One region of the Anaerostipes amylophilus genome, then DNA from elsewhere that is predicted to be linked to it. Evidence: predicted binding sites of a transcription regulator. Region 1 holds the regulator's gene; the other holds the start of a gene.

Region 1 (8,011 bases):
TTGGAATCTGAATCTTACCACCAAGAGCTGCCTGTGTAAAGGAAATTGGTTCTGTAGAGTAGATGGTTGTATCCTGACGTTGGAATTTTGGATGACGTTCTACGATTACTTCTACTAACAGATCTCCTCTTGGTCCCCCATTTGTACCTGGTTCTCCTTTTCCACGGATACGGATACTCTGTCCATTGTCAATACCTGCTGGTACTGTGACTTCAATTGTCTTACGGTTGCTTATATAACCTGTTCCATGGCAATCTGGACACTTATCCCGAATGATCTTACCTGACCCATGACAATCTGGGCATGTCTGAACATTCTGAACAGTTCCGAACATGGACTGCTGTGTAAATACGACCTGACCACGTCCCTGACATTTTGGACATGTTTCTGGATTGGTTCCTGGTTTTGCACCGGTTCCATGACATGTAGTACATTCATCTTTTAATGTAATTTCTATCTTCTTTGATGTACCAAATACTGCTTCTTCAAATGTTACATGGATTCTTGCACGAACATGTGCTCCCTGTGTTGGACGGTTTGCCTGTCTGGCCCCGCCACGGCTTCCTCCACCGAACATACCGCCGAAAATATCTCCAAAGATATCTCCCATATCACCACCGAAGTCAAAACCGCCAAATCCGCCGCCATTAAATCCACCAGCACCCTGCTCAAAGGCAGCATGACCATATTGGTCATACTGCGCTTTCTTTTCAGAGTCGCTTAATATTTCATAAGCTTCTGTTACTTCTTTAAATTTGGCTTCTGCTTCTTTATCTCCAGGATTCGTATCTGGATGATATTTCTTGGCGAGTTTTCGGTAGGCTTTTTTTATTTCTGATGCTGAGGCATTGCGGTCAATTCCCAACACCTCATAGTAATCTCTTTTTTCCGCCATTTTTAGTCTACCTTCTCTTTAAAATTATACTTCTTTGTAGTCACCATCTACAACATCATCATTTGCTGCTCCCTGATTAGCTCCAGCATCTGCTGCTCCCTGAGCTCCCTGCTGAGCCTGTGCTGCTGCTTCATACATCTTAGTAAATAAATTCTGAGCACTTGTCATCAGTTTGTCTTTCTTAGCTTTCAGATCTTCAACCTGAGCATCTGTCATTTCCTGATCTTTTGTAGATTCTACAAGATCTTTTAATTCTTTTAAGTCAGCTTCTACTGCTGCTTTTTCTGTAGCATCTACTTTGTCTCCCGCTTCTTCTAATGCTTTCTCTGTCTGGAATACGATAGAATCAGCTTCGTTTCTTGCATCAATTGCTTCTTTACGTTTCTTATCTGCAGCTTCGAATTCAGCAGCTTCTTTTACAGCTTTATCGATATCTTCGTCAGACATGTTAGATCCAGCTGTAATCGTGATGTGCTGTTCTTTTCCTGTTCCTAAGTCTTTTGCAGATACATTTACGATACCGTTTGCATCGATGTCGAATGTTACTTCGATCTGAGGCACTCCACGTCTTGCAGGTGCGATACCATCTAATCTGAATCTTCCTAAAGACTTGTTATCTCTAGCGAACTGTCTTTCACCCTGTACAACGTTGATATCTACAGCACTCTGGTTATCTTCTGCTGTTGAGAAGATCTGGCTCTTCTTTGTAGGGATTGTTGTATTTCTTTCGATCAGACGTGTTGCAACTCCACCCATTGTCTCGATAGACAGTGATAATGGTGTAACATCAAGAAGAAGTACATCACCGGCACCAGCATCTCCAGCTAATTTACCACCCTGGATAGATGCACCGATTGCTACACATTCGTCTGGGTTGATTCCCTTGAATGGTTCTTTTCCTGTTAACTGCTGTACTTTACTCTGTACGGCTGGGATACGTGTAGAACCACCAACTAATAATACTTTGCTTAATTCAGAAGCTGTCATTCCAGCATCATTTAATGCAGAATTTACAGGTCCTGCTGTTCTTTCTACTAAATGAGCTGTTAATTCATCGAATTTTGCTCTTGTAAGATTCATATCAAAATGTTTTGGTCCTTCAGCTGTTGCTGTGATGAATGGCAGGTTGATATTTGTTGTTGTTGCAGAAGATAATTCTTTCTTAGCTTTCTCTGCTGCTTCTTTTAATCTTTGCATTGCCATCTTATCTGTTGATAAGTCAACACCTTCCTGTTTCTTGAATTCATCTAACATATACTGTGTGATAACATTATCAAAGTCATCTCCACCTAATTTGTTATCTCCAGCTGTTGATAATACTTCGATGACACCATCACCGATCTCGATGATAGATACATCAAATGTACCACCACCTAAGTCGTATACCATGATCTTCTGTTCTTCTTCGTTATCAAGTCCATAAGACAATGCTGCTGCTGTTGGTTCGTTGATGATACGTTTTACTTCAAGTCCTGCGATCTTACCAGCATCTTTTGTTGCCTGACGCTGAGCATCGTTGAAATAAGCTGGAACAGTGATAACTGCTTCTGTTACTTTCTCTCCTAAGTAGTTTTCAGCATCTGATTTTAATTTCTGTAAGATCATTGCTGAAATTTCCTGTGGAGAATATGCTTTATCATCGATCTGAACTTTGTAATCTGTTCCCATATGACGTTTGATAGAAGCGATTGTTTTTTCGGCATTTGTAACTGCCTGACGTTTTGCAGGTTCACCGATCACACGTTCTCCTGTTTTTGTAAATGCTACTACAGATGGTGTTGTTCTCATACCTTCTGCATTTGTAATAACGGTTGGTTTTCCACCTTCCATAACTGCTACACAACTGTTTGTTGTTCCTAAGTCAATACCAATAATTTTACCCATGATCTATGTCCTCCTAAGATTTCTTCTTATTTCTATATATAATATAAATATTAGTTAGCTACTTTTACCATACTGTGGCGTAATACATTTTCTTTGTACATGTAACCTTTCTGTAATTCTTCTGCAACAATGTTCTCACCGAGATCATCATCTTCGACATGCATCACTGCGTTGTGAAGATTTGCATCAAATTCTTTTCCTTGTGCATCCATTGGTGTTACTCCCAGATCCTCCATCACAGCTGTAAACTGTTTGTAGATCTGTTCGATTCCTTTAACGAATGCGGAATCTTTCTCATCTTCAGATACGGCTTCTAAGCCTCTCTCGAAGTTATCAATGACTGGCAGAAGTTTTTCTAAAACTCCCATCGCTCCCATATCATAACGCTGTGTGGCTTCTTTCGCTGTACGCTTTCTTGCGTTCTCAAATTCTGCCATCAGTCTCTGGTATTTGTCTTTCCAGTCTGCTACGGACGCTTCTAATTCTGCGATCTTGTCATCAGCGGTTGCTTCCTTTGTTTCTTTGGAAGTTTCCTCCTTTGTCTCTGTATCTTTTATATCTTCAGCAGTCTCTTCTGCGTTCTTTACTTCTTCGTTGATGTTTTCGTTTTTCTTACTCATCACATCACTTCCTTTCTTAAGATTTGTCTTTAAAAATATCATCTAATTCCTCAGTGAGGTTCTTTAAAGTCTTAACGACTTTTTTGTAATCCATTCTCTTTGGTCCGATGATACCAACAGTACCTGTACCACCTTCTGCAAGTTCATAGGTTGCAGTTACGATACTGCAATCCTTCATATTCTTAACTGGAGATTCTTCTCCAATATAAACCTGAATTCCTGTGTGATTATCGGAATCTGATTCCAGTGTTGAATCAACCAACTGTGTCAAGGCTTTCTTCTCTACTAACGTATCAAGAAGCTCTGTTGCTGTATCCGGATTTCCAAGTTCCGGATATTTTAAGATATTGGTTGCTCCTCCTGTGTAGATTTCCATATGATCTGCATCATGGATCGCTTTGGCGATCTCTTCAAGAATCCGTTCTAACACATCCTGTCTAATTCCTGCCTGATCTCTCATCGTCTGAATCAGTGCGAGATTGATATCTTGTAAGGATAATCCTTGTAAAAATGTATTAAGTAACACATTCAACTTCAGAACATCTTCATTAGAAAGCGGTTCTTCGACTTGGACCATCTTGTTCTTTACGATATTGCCTTGTGTGACGATTACTGCAAGCAGATGTTCATGGTCTACCTGAGACAGCTGTACAAACTTTAATGTCACATTCTGATAATGTGGAGAAGAAACCATCGTTGCATAATTCGTGCTACTTGCTAATACATTGGCAACCTGCTTTAATAAGACTTCCATCTTATCAACTCTCTGAATCAATGCCTGTTTCTCTTCGTGCTCATTGTCACGCTCACTCATCAGCTGGTCTACATAAAAACGATATCCTGCATCGGAAGGAATTCTTCCTGCGGATGTGTGAGGCTGTAAGATAAATCCCATATCTTCCAGATCTGCCATCTCATTACGAATCGTCGCAGAGCTTAGATTTAAATCCGGATGTTTTGCAATGGTTCTTGATCCTACCGGCTCACCGGTTTCAAGGTAATTGGCGATAATCGCTTTCAATATTAACTTCTTACGATCATTTAACTCCATATCTTCGCCTCCTGTTATTAGCACTCATTTATGTCGAGTGCTAACATCTATATTTAAAGTAGCACTTTCGCATTTTAATGTCAACCTTTTCTTTTACTTTTTTTGAAAATTTGTTCAATTTTTTTCTTCTTTGAATAGAATGTACAAAAGGAGGTACTTTTCATGCATAAAAATATGAACTTTAATATAGAACAAACACGGCTTAATAATACTTACCAAAGATTAAATTCTAACCATGATTTTCACAGATATTTAAATAATCAGAAAGATCAAACTCCTACTTACTGGTCCTTTTTAAAATTAAGAATTGGATTTTCTATTTTATTCTTATTTTTTATCGTTGCTTGTTCAAAATCACTGCATACCAAAGAAACCAAACAAATACAATCTGTTTTTTCTCAGATAAATGAAGTTGATCCTTATACCTCTTATATTTTAGAAAAATTGGATTTACATATACCCTGATATTCTTTAATTATAAAAGAAAACCCGAAACATCTGATCCTTAATCTATGTTCCGGGTTTTTGTATGATTTTATCTCTTTTTTCTTATTAATATATCTATCTTGGTACAATCTCTACCGTAATACCATTTTGCTCCAACACTTCTTTTGCTTCTGATGGAATCTGGTCATCGGTAAATACCATATCAATATCCTTAAATTTTGACTGCATGACAACTCCATGTTCTGAAAACTTACTAGAATCTGTCAGAATAATCGAATTCCTTGCAGAACCCATCATACTCTTGGCAGCTTCTACTCTTAACATATCCCCACTAGTAAATCCTATTCCAGGAATATATCCATCTGTTCCCATAAACAGTTTATCTACATAAAAAGCTTCTGCACAGGTTTTTACTAATGGTCCAACCATAACTTCTGCTTCTTTCTGGTATTCTCCTCCAAGAACAATAACCTTTGTAACTCCACCCTCAGATTCTCTGATAAATCGTGCGATGTATGATGAATTTGTGATCACCGTAATATCTTTTTTCGTTTCAGAAAGTTGTTTTACAAGCAGTGCACAGCTTGAACCTGATTCTACCATGATCGTTTCTCCATCTGATACGATCTCGCTTGCTTTGGCTGCGATCCGCTGCTTTGTTTCATAACAAAAAGCCATACGATTACTAATATCTGACATATTCTTCATTGTTGCATAACCATGTTCTCTTGTTAAAAAATTAAGCTCTTCCAATGCATCTAAATCTTTTCGAATCGTTACCTGAGATACTTCAAGCATCTTTGATAATGTTGCAACTTCTACTTTCTTTTTTTGATTTACAATTTCAAGAATTTTCGTCTGTCTATCTGTCATAAAACTTTTTCCTTTCTTGCCCTATATATTAGGAAAGAGCCGTCTTGCGGCTCTTTCCTAATCAGTATATCATAAAATCTTCTTTATTTATATTATAGGTCGCAGATTCCTTTTCCTTCTCCATAAACTGCGTACCAGTCATTGTTGAAGTCTGTAACTGCTTTGTCAATATTAGGATTTGCAAATACCTGTTTTAATACTGCATATGGTGCTGTGATTGCTTCTGCTCCATAGTTAAATGCATTCTTCACTTGTTCAACGCCTTTGAATGATGCTGCTACGATCTTGCAGTCATATCCATCATCTTCAATGCGGTCCTGCAGGTTGCTGATCAATTCCATAGGATCTGCTCCAAGATTTCCGATACGATTTACATATGGTGCAATATAATCAGCTCCTGCTGCTAAGGCAAAGTATGCCTGCATCAGATCATAAACTGCTGTTGCTGTTACATTAACTTCTTCTGATTTTAAGATCTTGATTGCTTTTAATCCTTCATATGAAACAGGAACTTTGATATATACCTGATCATCGATCTCTTCTAAGATTCTATGAGCTTCCTTAACGATCGTCTCAGCATCTAATGAAATAACCTGTACATGAAGGCTTCTTTCTTTTCCAATGATCTCACGAACTTTTCTCATATGTCCAAAGAAATCTTCTGGTGATGTCTTTTTAACGATTGATGGATTGCTTGTTACTCCAGCAATTGGCATATGGTCTACACCATCTTTGATTTCTTCAAGATTCACTGTATCTAAAATAAATTCCATGATAAAAACTCCTCCTAAGTCTTATTATATATTTCGTTTTTTGATACTTCTATCTTACCATATTTTTCGAATATGTCAATATTTATTTTCATTTATTCATTATATTCCTTTCATTTGTAAGTGTTATATTTACAGTTCGCAACTTCTATGCTAGAATATATCATAGAAAATGAAAGGAGAAATTTAATTATCATGCAAACAAATGGTATTGTTTTTAATATACAAAAATTCAGCATTCACGATGGTCCAGGAATCCGTACAACTGTTTTCCTGAAAGGCTGTCCACTGCGTTGTAAATGGTGTGCAAATCCAGAATCACAGTTAAGTCAAGTTCAGATTTTATATGACAGAGAAAAATGTGCTCATTGTGGTACTTGCACTCATGTCTGTCCAAATCATGCAATTTCTATGGGAGATGACGGCTATGTAAACGTTGACCCATCAAAATGCATTGGATGCCTTCAATGTGTAAAAAACTGTCCTGCAAAGGCCTTAAGTTATGAAGGAGAAACAAAAGATGTAGAGGAAGTTATCAAAGTCTGTCTTCAAGATATTGATTTCTATGAAGAATCTGGTGGTGGTGTGACAATCTCTGGTGGCGAAGGAATGGTTCAGCCAGATTTTGTAAAAGCATTGCTTGCAAAATTAAAAGAACATAAAATTCATACTGCGATTGAGACGACTGGATATATCAAGGAAGAGATTTTTAGAGAATTGTCTCCGATGTTTGACTTGCTTTTATTTGACGTGAAACACTATGACAGTAATAAACATTATGAAGGAACCCATGTCCATAACGAACAGATCATTGAAAATTTAGCATGGGCGATCTCTCAAGGAATTGAAGTTCTTCCTCGAATCCCTGTGATTCCTGATTTCAATGATTCTTTGGATGACGCAAAAGGGATCGCTGCTTTACTAAATAAAGTGAGTGCAAAGAAAGTTCAGCTACTTCCATTTCATCAGTTCGGTGAAAACAAGTATCATTTACTCGGTAAGACTTATGCTTATGAGAATGTGAAAGCATTGCATCCTGAGGATCTTACCGATTATCAGCAGATATTTTTAGATGCGGGCATAGACTGTTTCTTTTAATCTTTTAAAAATCCTGTATACACAAAAAGGCCTTGGCAGAACAGCTTCTTGCCAAGGCTTTTTTAATTGTTTCTTTCATGAATATTATTTCTTCTAGTCTATCACGAAAAACAGCAGTTAACCCTACTCAAGCCAACTGCCATTCCTCTATTTTTATAAATTATAATGTCTGCTCTGTTCTTCCGATGATATCATCCTGTGTCTTCTTAGATAATACATTAAAGAATGCACTGTATCCTGCTACACGAACAATCAGATCTTTATGTTTCTCTGGATGTTTCTGTGCATCAATCAAAGTTTCTCTGGATACAATATTATACTGTACATGATATCCATGTAAACGGTTGAAGAATGTACGGATCAACATCTCTAA
Region 2 (8,011 bases), on a different contig from region 1:
TCGACATGGGTTCTTTATGTGAAGAGATGATCACGGCAGCAGCAAAGATCGTTGCGACAAGAGATAAAGAACTGATGGAAGATATTTTTACAATGGAAGAAGAGATCAATCAGAAGGAGAGGGATATAGAGAGAATCTGTATGAAACTTCTGATGCAGCAACAGCCAGTGGCAAGCGATTTGCGTGTCATTTCAGCAGCTATGAAGATGGTTTCTGATATGGAACGTATTGGAGACCAGGCATGTGATATTACAGGAATCGTAAGAAAAGATGCAGAAGTTCTTGAAATCAGAGAGAACACACATCTTGACAAGATGGCAAAAGCTACCATTAATATGGTAAGCAAGAGCGTACAGTCTTTTATTAAACAGAATCTTATGATCGCTCATGAAGTGATCGAACAGGATGATACCGTAGATGAATTATTTAACAAAGTAAAGAAAGAAACGATATCCCTGATTCATGAGGATCCTGAGAAAGGAGAAGAGTGCGTAGCCATCGTTATGATCGCCAAGTATTTTGAGCGAATTGGAGATCATGCAAGTAATATCGCTGAATGGGTCGAATTTGCGATCACTGGGGAATATAAAGGAGGAAGCCTGTGATTTTTGTTGTAGAAGACGATCCGAATATCAGAGAACTGGTAACATACACCTTACAAAGTACCGGATTTGATGCCTGCGGATTTGAAAATGGATCAGAGTTTTTAAAAGCTTTAAGTGATGGAGAGAAACCAGAACTGGTATTATTAGATATTATGCTTCCAGGGGAAGACGGAATATCAATTTTAGGAAAACTTCGCAAGAAATCAGCTACCAAAGATCTGCCGATCATTATGATGACAGCAAAAGGAACGGAGTATGACAAAGTGCTCGGACTAGACAGCGGGGCAGATGATTATATTACAAAACCATTTGGAATGATGGAACTTGTATCCAGAGTTAAAGCAGTATTAAGACGATCAAGAAGAGATGATAAGAAAGATGAGATCATTGTAGGTGATCTTAAGATTTATCCAAATAAACATAAAGTAAAATCTTGTGGAAATGAAGTAACACTTACGAACAAAGAATTTAAACTTCTGTGTTTGTTAGTAGAAAGTAAAGGGAATGTATTAAACAGAGATCAGCTTCTTACAAATATCTGGGGATATGATTTTGACGGAGAGACAAGAACTGTTGATGTACATATCCGTTCATTAAGACAGAAGCTTGGCGAATGCGGTAAACTTATTGAAACGGTCAGAGGAATTGGATACCGCATCGGGGGCAGTGAATAATGAAACGAAAGATATTTAACAATATGGTCTACATCGCAGTTGTGGCGGTATTGATCACAACGACACTCCTTGGAATGTTTACATATTATCGTTATATGGAACAAGTAAAATCGGGAATTAAAGATGAAGCGGCCTATCTGGCGGCTTCATTGAATGTTAAAGATAATCAGAATCTGAACAAATACAAGAATATCACGGTAAGCAGAATTACCAGAGTCGATCAGAATGGAAAAGTTATTTATGACAGTAGTGGAAAAGAAAAATCCATGGGAAATCATAAAAATCGTACAGAAATAAAAGAAGCTTATGAAAAAGGGCAAGGAGAAGATACTCGTATGTCCAATACATTAAGAAAACAAACATATTATTATGCGGTACGGTTAAAAGATGGAACCATTCTTCGAATGAGTCGGGAAACGCAGACCATCATAAAACAAATGGAAGATATCATACCGATCATCATGTTAATGCTGGCGGTTGTGACGATTTTATCAATGATCTTGTCCAAAATGTCGACGGATCGAATTGTAGAACCAATTAACCAGATAGACCTTATACACCCTAAAAAGAACAAAACCTATAGTGAGTTGACGCCATTGCTTGATAAGATTGAAAAACAGAATATGGATATTGAACGCCAGATCAAAGAGATCAAGGAAGCAGAGAATATGCGAAAAGAATTTTCAGCAAACGTATCTCATGAATTAAAAACTCCATTAACCACGATCTCAGGATATGCAGAACTTATGAAAGACGGTCTTGTAAAGCCAGAAGACATGCCAAGATTCTCAGCAACGATCTATGACGAAGCAAGACGACTGATCTCCATGATCGAAGGGATTATCAAACTGTCTCGATTGGACGAAAATCGGGTGCAGCTAGATTGGGAGAATGTTGATCTTTATGAGCTTGCTTTTACTATCAAAAATGATCTTACAAGAAGAAGTCAGGAAGAAAAGGTCGCAGTTCATATTCGAGGAGTACATACAAAGATCCGAGGAGTTCAGCAGATTTTATATGAGATGTTCTTTAACATATGTGAAAATGCGATCAAATATAATCACAAAGGAGGAGAAGTCGTATTTACGATCTCTAAGATGAACGATTATCCAATTGTAATTGTAGAAGACACAGGAATCGGTATTCCAAAAGAAGATCTTGACCGTATATTTGAACGCTTTTACAGAGTTGATAAGAGCCATTCAAATCAGAAGAAAGGTTCAGGATTAGGACTTTCCATTGTAAAACATGGAGCAAAATTCCATAATGCTGAGATGGAAGTTGATAGTGAGCTTGGAAAAGGAACGAAGATCACTATCATATTTCCAAAACAAAAATCTGATCTGTAACGATAGTCTAGAAAAGAGGTAAGAATAAATGTTTATTCTTATCTCTTTTTTTGTCATGCTCCATACATATTACCTTAAATTTTCTGCATAAATCATAAAATAAGAAAAATACTAAAAAGAAAAAAGGAGACAATATAAAATGCAATTAAATCAAAGAAAAGCTGCGATCATAGGCTGTGGTTTTGTAGGAAGTGCAACTGCATTTTGCCTGATGCAAAGTGGATTGTTTTCAGAAATTGTTCTGCAGGATGTGGACAAAGATAAAGCAGAAGGAGAAGCAATGGATATTACACATGGAACACCATTTGCTGGAAGAATGAAGATATATGCCGGAAACTATAACGATATGATGGATGCTGCGGTCATTATAATTACTGCCGGTGCGAATCAGAAAGAAGGAGAAACAAGACTTGATCTTGTGAAGAAAAATAAGAAAATCTTTGAAGAAATCATACCAGAGATTTCAAACAGGGATTATGAAGGAATTCTTCTGATCGTATCAAATCCTGTTGATATATTGACATATACAGCGATCAAGATCAGTGGATTTGAGGAAAATCGTGTGATCGGGTCTGGAACAGTTCTTGATTCAGCGAGATTTCGCTATCTGTTAGGGAAACATCTTGATGTAGACAGTAGAAGTGTTCAGGCATTTATTATAGGAGAACACGGAGACAGCGAGATCGCGGCATGGAGCAGTGTTAATGTATCAGGAATCCCAGTCAATGATTTTTGCGAGATGCGGGGACATTATGACCATGAAGAGGCAATGAAAGCAATTGCAGATAATGTAAAAGAAAGTGCATATAAGATCATCAAGAGAAAAAAAGCAACGTACTATGGAATCGCAATGTCAGTAAAACGTATCTGCGAAGTGATCTTAAAAGACGAAAAAGCAATTCTTCCTGTCTCAACCATGATGCATGGGGCACATGGAATTGAAGATATTGTATTAAGTATGCCAGCAATCGTAGGAAAAAATGGAATTGAGACACAAGTACCGATCGAATTAAATGAGGAAGAAGAAAGGAAATTAAAGCAATCTGCCAGGATCCTAAAACAAATGATTGGAATTAAAAAAGATGATGTTAAAAAGTAGATTTTGTGGACGGAAGGATGTAAAATCATATTGAGTGTATTAAGTTTTAGAAAGAGAGGTTCATATGAAGATATTATCATTTGGTTCATTAAATATTGATTATGTATATTCTGTCCCACATTTTGTGAAAAAAGGAGAAACGCTGTCAGCAAAAGAATTAAATGTATACACAGGTGGAAAAGGTTTAAACCAGTCCATTGCACTTGCACGTGCAGGGGTTGAAACATATCAGGCAGGTGCGATCGGTACAGATGGAATGTTTTTGCTGGAGCAGTTGAAAGAAGCAGGAGTGAAAACGGATCTTGTCAAAATTCTTGACGATGTAAGGACAGGAAATGCAATCATACAAAATGACGATGAAGGTGATAATTGTATCGTTTTATTTGGAGGAGCAAATCAGGCGATCACAAAAGAACAGGTTGATGAAGTCTTTAAAGATTTTACAAACGAAGATTATTTACTGATCCAAAATGAGATCAACGAACTTTCATATATCGTAGAGAAAGCTAAAGAAGAGGGAATGAAGATTATCTTAAATCCATCTCCGATGAATGAGAAGATCATGAAGCTTCCATTAGACCAGATTGATTATTTTATTTTAAATGAGATCGAGGCAATGCAGATCCTTGAAATGGATAAGCCAGAAGAGATTGATGGAAAATATATTGCCAGTCTGTTACATGAGAGATTTAAAGATGCAACGATCGTGTTAACTTTGGGAAGTGAAGGGTCTGTTTGTATTTCTGATGATGAATATGTAGAACAGTCAATCTACAAGGTAAAAGCAATTGATACAACGGCAGCAGGAGATACCTATACAGGATATTTTATTGCAGGAATCTTAAATGGAAAGACGATCAAAGAATCAATGGATATTGCATCGAAAGCATCTGCGATCGCAGTTACCAGACAAGGGGCAGCACCATCGATTCCTGTTTTGGAAGCAGTAGAAGAATATAAATAAGATAGATAGTTATAACAAGGAAGAACGATGAAATTTAGGATTTTGTTGTTTTTCCTTGTTTTCTTAACTATATAATAACGCGCAGAAGAAAAAAATAAAAAAATTAGCACTCACCTATTGACAGTGCTAATAATGAGTGTTATATTACGAATAGAACAAAAGATAAATGGATATCTTAATATAGATAAATACCCATTGGTAAAGGAGGAAAGAGTATGAACATCAATAAATTTACACAGAAGTCCATCGAGGCAGTCAATCAGTGTGAGAAGATCGCCTACGATCATGGACATCAGGAAATAGATCAGGAACACTTCTTATACAGCTTGCTTACGATTGATGATAGTTTGATCGCAAGCCTGCTTGAAAAAATGGGAATAAACAAAGAGACATTTTTAAGTCAGGTACAGGAATTACTGAATAAGAAACCAAAAGTATCCGGCGGTCAGGTATATATGAGCAATGACCTCAATCAGGTGCTTCTTCACGGAGAAGACGAGATGAAAGCCATGAAAGATGAATATGTATCTGTAGAACATTTATTCCTTGCGATGATCAAACATCCAAATAAAGCAATCAAAGAATTATTCCGTGCATATGGAATCACAAGAGATCGTTTCTTACAGGTTTTATCACAGATCCGTGGTGGACAGAAAGTCACAAGTGATAATCCAGAAGAAACATACGACAGCCTTGAAAAATACGGATATGATCTTGTAAAGAGAGCAAGAGAGCAGAAATTAGATCCAGTCATCGGACGTGACAGTGAGATCCGTAACGTGGTTCGTATCTTATCAAGAAAGACAAAGAATAACCCAGTATTAATTGGTGAACCTGGTGTTGGTAAGACAGCCGTTGTTGAGGGATTAGCACAGCGAATCGTTCGCGGTGACGTGCCAGATCAGTTAAAGGACAAGACAATCTTCTCACTGGATATGGGTTCCTTGGTAGCAGGTGCAAAATATCGTGGTGAATTTGAAGAACGTTTGAAAGCGGTACTAGAAGAAGTTAAGAAAAGTGATGGTCAGATCATCTTATTCATCGACGAGCTTCATACGATCGTTGGTGCAGGTAAGACAGATGGAGCTATGGATGCAGGAAATATGTTAAAACCAATGCTTGCCAGAGGTGAGTTACACTGCATCGGTGCTACAACCTTAGATGAATACCGCCAGTATATTGAGAAAGACCAGGCACTGGAACGTCGTTTCCAGCCAGTTATGGTCGATCAGCCAACTGTAGAAGATACGATCTCAATCTTAAGAGGTATCAAAGACAGATATGAAGTATATCACGGTGTTAAGATCACAGATGGTTCTCTGGTAGCAGCAGCAACTTTATCAAATCGTTATATCACAGATCGTTTCTTACCAGATAAGGCGATCGACTTAGTTGACGAAGCATGTGCTATGATCAAGACAGAGATGAACTCTCTGCCAGCAGAACTTGATGAAGTTCAGAGAAAGATCATGCAACTGGAGATAGAGGAGGCAGCACTTAAGAAAGAAGATGACAGATTAAGTAAAGAGCGTCTGGAAGAATTACAGAAAGAACTTGCTGAGATGCGAGAAGACTTCAAGGCAAGAAAAGCAAGATGGGAGAATGAGAAAGCTTCCGTTGAGAAAGTCTCCAAATTAAGAGAAGAGATTGAATCTGTAAACAGCGAGATTCAGATTGCCCAGAGAAATTACGACTTAAATAAAGCAGCTGAATTACAGTATGGTCGTTTGCCAGAATTGAAGAAACAGTTAGAAGAGGAAGAAGAACGTGTAGCGAAAGAAGATCGTTCTATGGTAAGAGAATCTGTCACAGAAGATGAGATTGCCAAGATCATTTCCCGCTGGACAGGAATTCCAGTAGCGAAACTTACTGAAAGTGAGAGAAACAAGACTTTACATCTTGATAAGATCCTTCATGAAAGAGTTGTTGGACAGGATGAAGCTGTGGAACTTGTCACAGAATCTATCATCCGTTCTAAAGCCGGAATTAAGGACCCAAGCAAACCAATTGGTTCTTTCTTATTCCTTGGGCCAACTGGTGTAGGTAAGACAGAACTTGCCAAAGCACTGGCAGAAAGCTTATTTGATAATGAACAGAACATTGTTCGTATTGATATGAGTGAATACATGGAGAAACACTCCGTGGCAAGATTGATCGGAGCGCCTCCGGGATATGTTGGATACGAAGAAGGAGGACAGTTAACAGAAGCTGTCAGAAGAAAACCTTATTCCGTTGTCTTATTCGATGAGATCGAGAAAGCCCATCCAGATGTATTTAATATCTTGTTACAGGTATTAGACGATGGACGAATCACAGATTCAAAAGGTAAGACAGTAGATTTTAAGAACACGATCTTGATCATGACATCTAATATCGGATCTTCTTATCTGCTAGAAGGAATCGATGAAGATGGCAATATCAAACCAGAAGCACAAGATATGGTTATGAATGACCTGAAGAATCATTTCAGACCAGAATTCTTAAACCGTCTGGACGAAACGATTATGTTCAAACCATTAACAAAAGCCAATATCACAAATATCATTGATTTACTGGTCAAAGACCTGAATCGTCGATTAGCAGACAAAGAATTAAGCGTTGAATTAACACCAGCAGCCAAGAACTATGTTGCCGATCATGGTTATGAACCAATGTATGGAGCAAGACCACTGAAGAGATATCTGCAGAAGAGTGTAGAGACACTGGCAGCAAGATTAATCTTAAGTGATGGAGTTGATGCTGAGGATACAATCTTAATTGATGTTGAGAATGATCAGTTAGTTGCTAAGGTTAAATAAAAATAAAAGAGGGAATGTCATCTTTGATGTTCTCTCTTTTTTTTGTTCTGATGAGTTTGAAATTGAAATAAAATTTGTGTGACGATATAATTATATAGAACAAAAAAGAACCAGAGAAGATGCCGGTAGCGAATGTTGATTAGTTCAAAATATGAGCAAAATTTCACCGCAGCGCTTTCGGTTGTTTATTTATTTTTTATCATATACTCAAAATCTACAGTTGGCCAATTACAAAATTAAAATTTAAACTTGAATCCTCTCAGCAATTTCATTCCCAACAGCATATCGTTTTTTACCTACACCAATGATCATATAATCATGATTCTTACAAACAACACGCAGTTTACTCCCCTGCTCAATTTTCAGTTCGCGGAGTTTTTCAATAATATCAGGCAGACCTAATGCCCACTTGACTGTACAAGTTGTCCCTTGCATAACTTTTGTTAATGGTTGCATCATAATCCCTCCTTCAAACTTATTATGTAGCCTTTTCTTACATTTTATGAGTCCAAAGTAAGGTTA

The links. Region 1 encodes HrcA, which represses chaperone genes, less so after heat shock. Its sites were predicted from a motif close to TGTTAGCACTCNNNNNNNNNGAGTGCTAACA; they were not measured.
Region 2: a site for HrcA is predicted at 4,793-4,823, ahead of clpB (ATP-dependent chaperone ClpB). Genes of this name have one in related genera too.

What each region holds. Positions count from the first base shown of each region.
Region 1 covers NZ_JAOQJG010000007.1:64,507-72,517, forward strand. The annotation lists gene dnaJ (molecular chaperone DnaJ) at 1-895, opposite strand, end outside; gene dnaK (molecular chaperone DnaK) at 920-2,779, opposite strand; gene grpE (nucleotide exchange factor GrpE) at 2,830-3,441, opposite strand; gene hrcA (heat-inducible transcriptional repressor HrcA) at 3,416-4,450, opposite strand; gene OCV53_RS10585 (hypothetical protein) at 4,613-4,915, shown strand; gene OCV53_RS10590 (DeoR/GlpR family DNA-binding transcription regulator) at 5,012-5,770, opposite strand; gene OCV53_RS10595 (fructose-6-phosphate aldolase) at 5,863-6,543, opposite strand; gene OCV53_RS10600 (glycyl-radical enzyme activating protein) at 6,736-7,638, shown strand; gene OCV53_RS10605 (glycyl radical protein) at 7,799-8,011, opposite strand, start outside.
Region 2 covers NZ_JAOQJG010000001.1:18,735-26,745, reverse strand. The annotation lists gene phoU (phosphate signaling complex protein PhoU) at 1-605, shown strand, start outside; gene OCV53_RS00135 (winged helix-turn-helix domain-containing protein) at 602-1,279, shown strand; gene OCV53_RS00130 (sensor histidine kinase) at 1,279-2,628, shown strand; gene OCV53_RS00125 (L-lactate dehydrogenase) at 2,768-3,727, shown strand; gene OCV53_RS00120 (ribokinase) at 3,792-4,691, shown strand; gene clpB (ATP-dependent chaperone ClpB) at 4,907-7,489, shown strand; gene OCV53_RS00110 (FeoA family protein) at 7,733-7,948, opposite strand.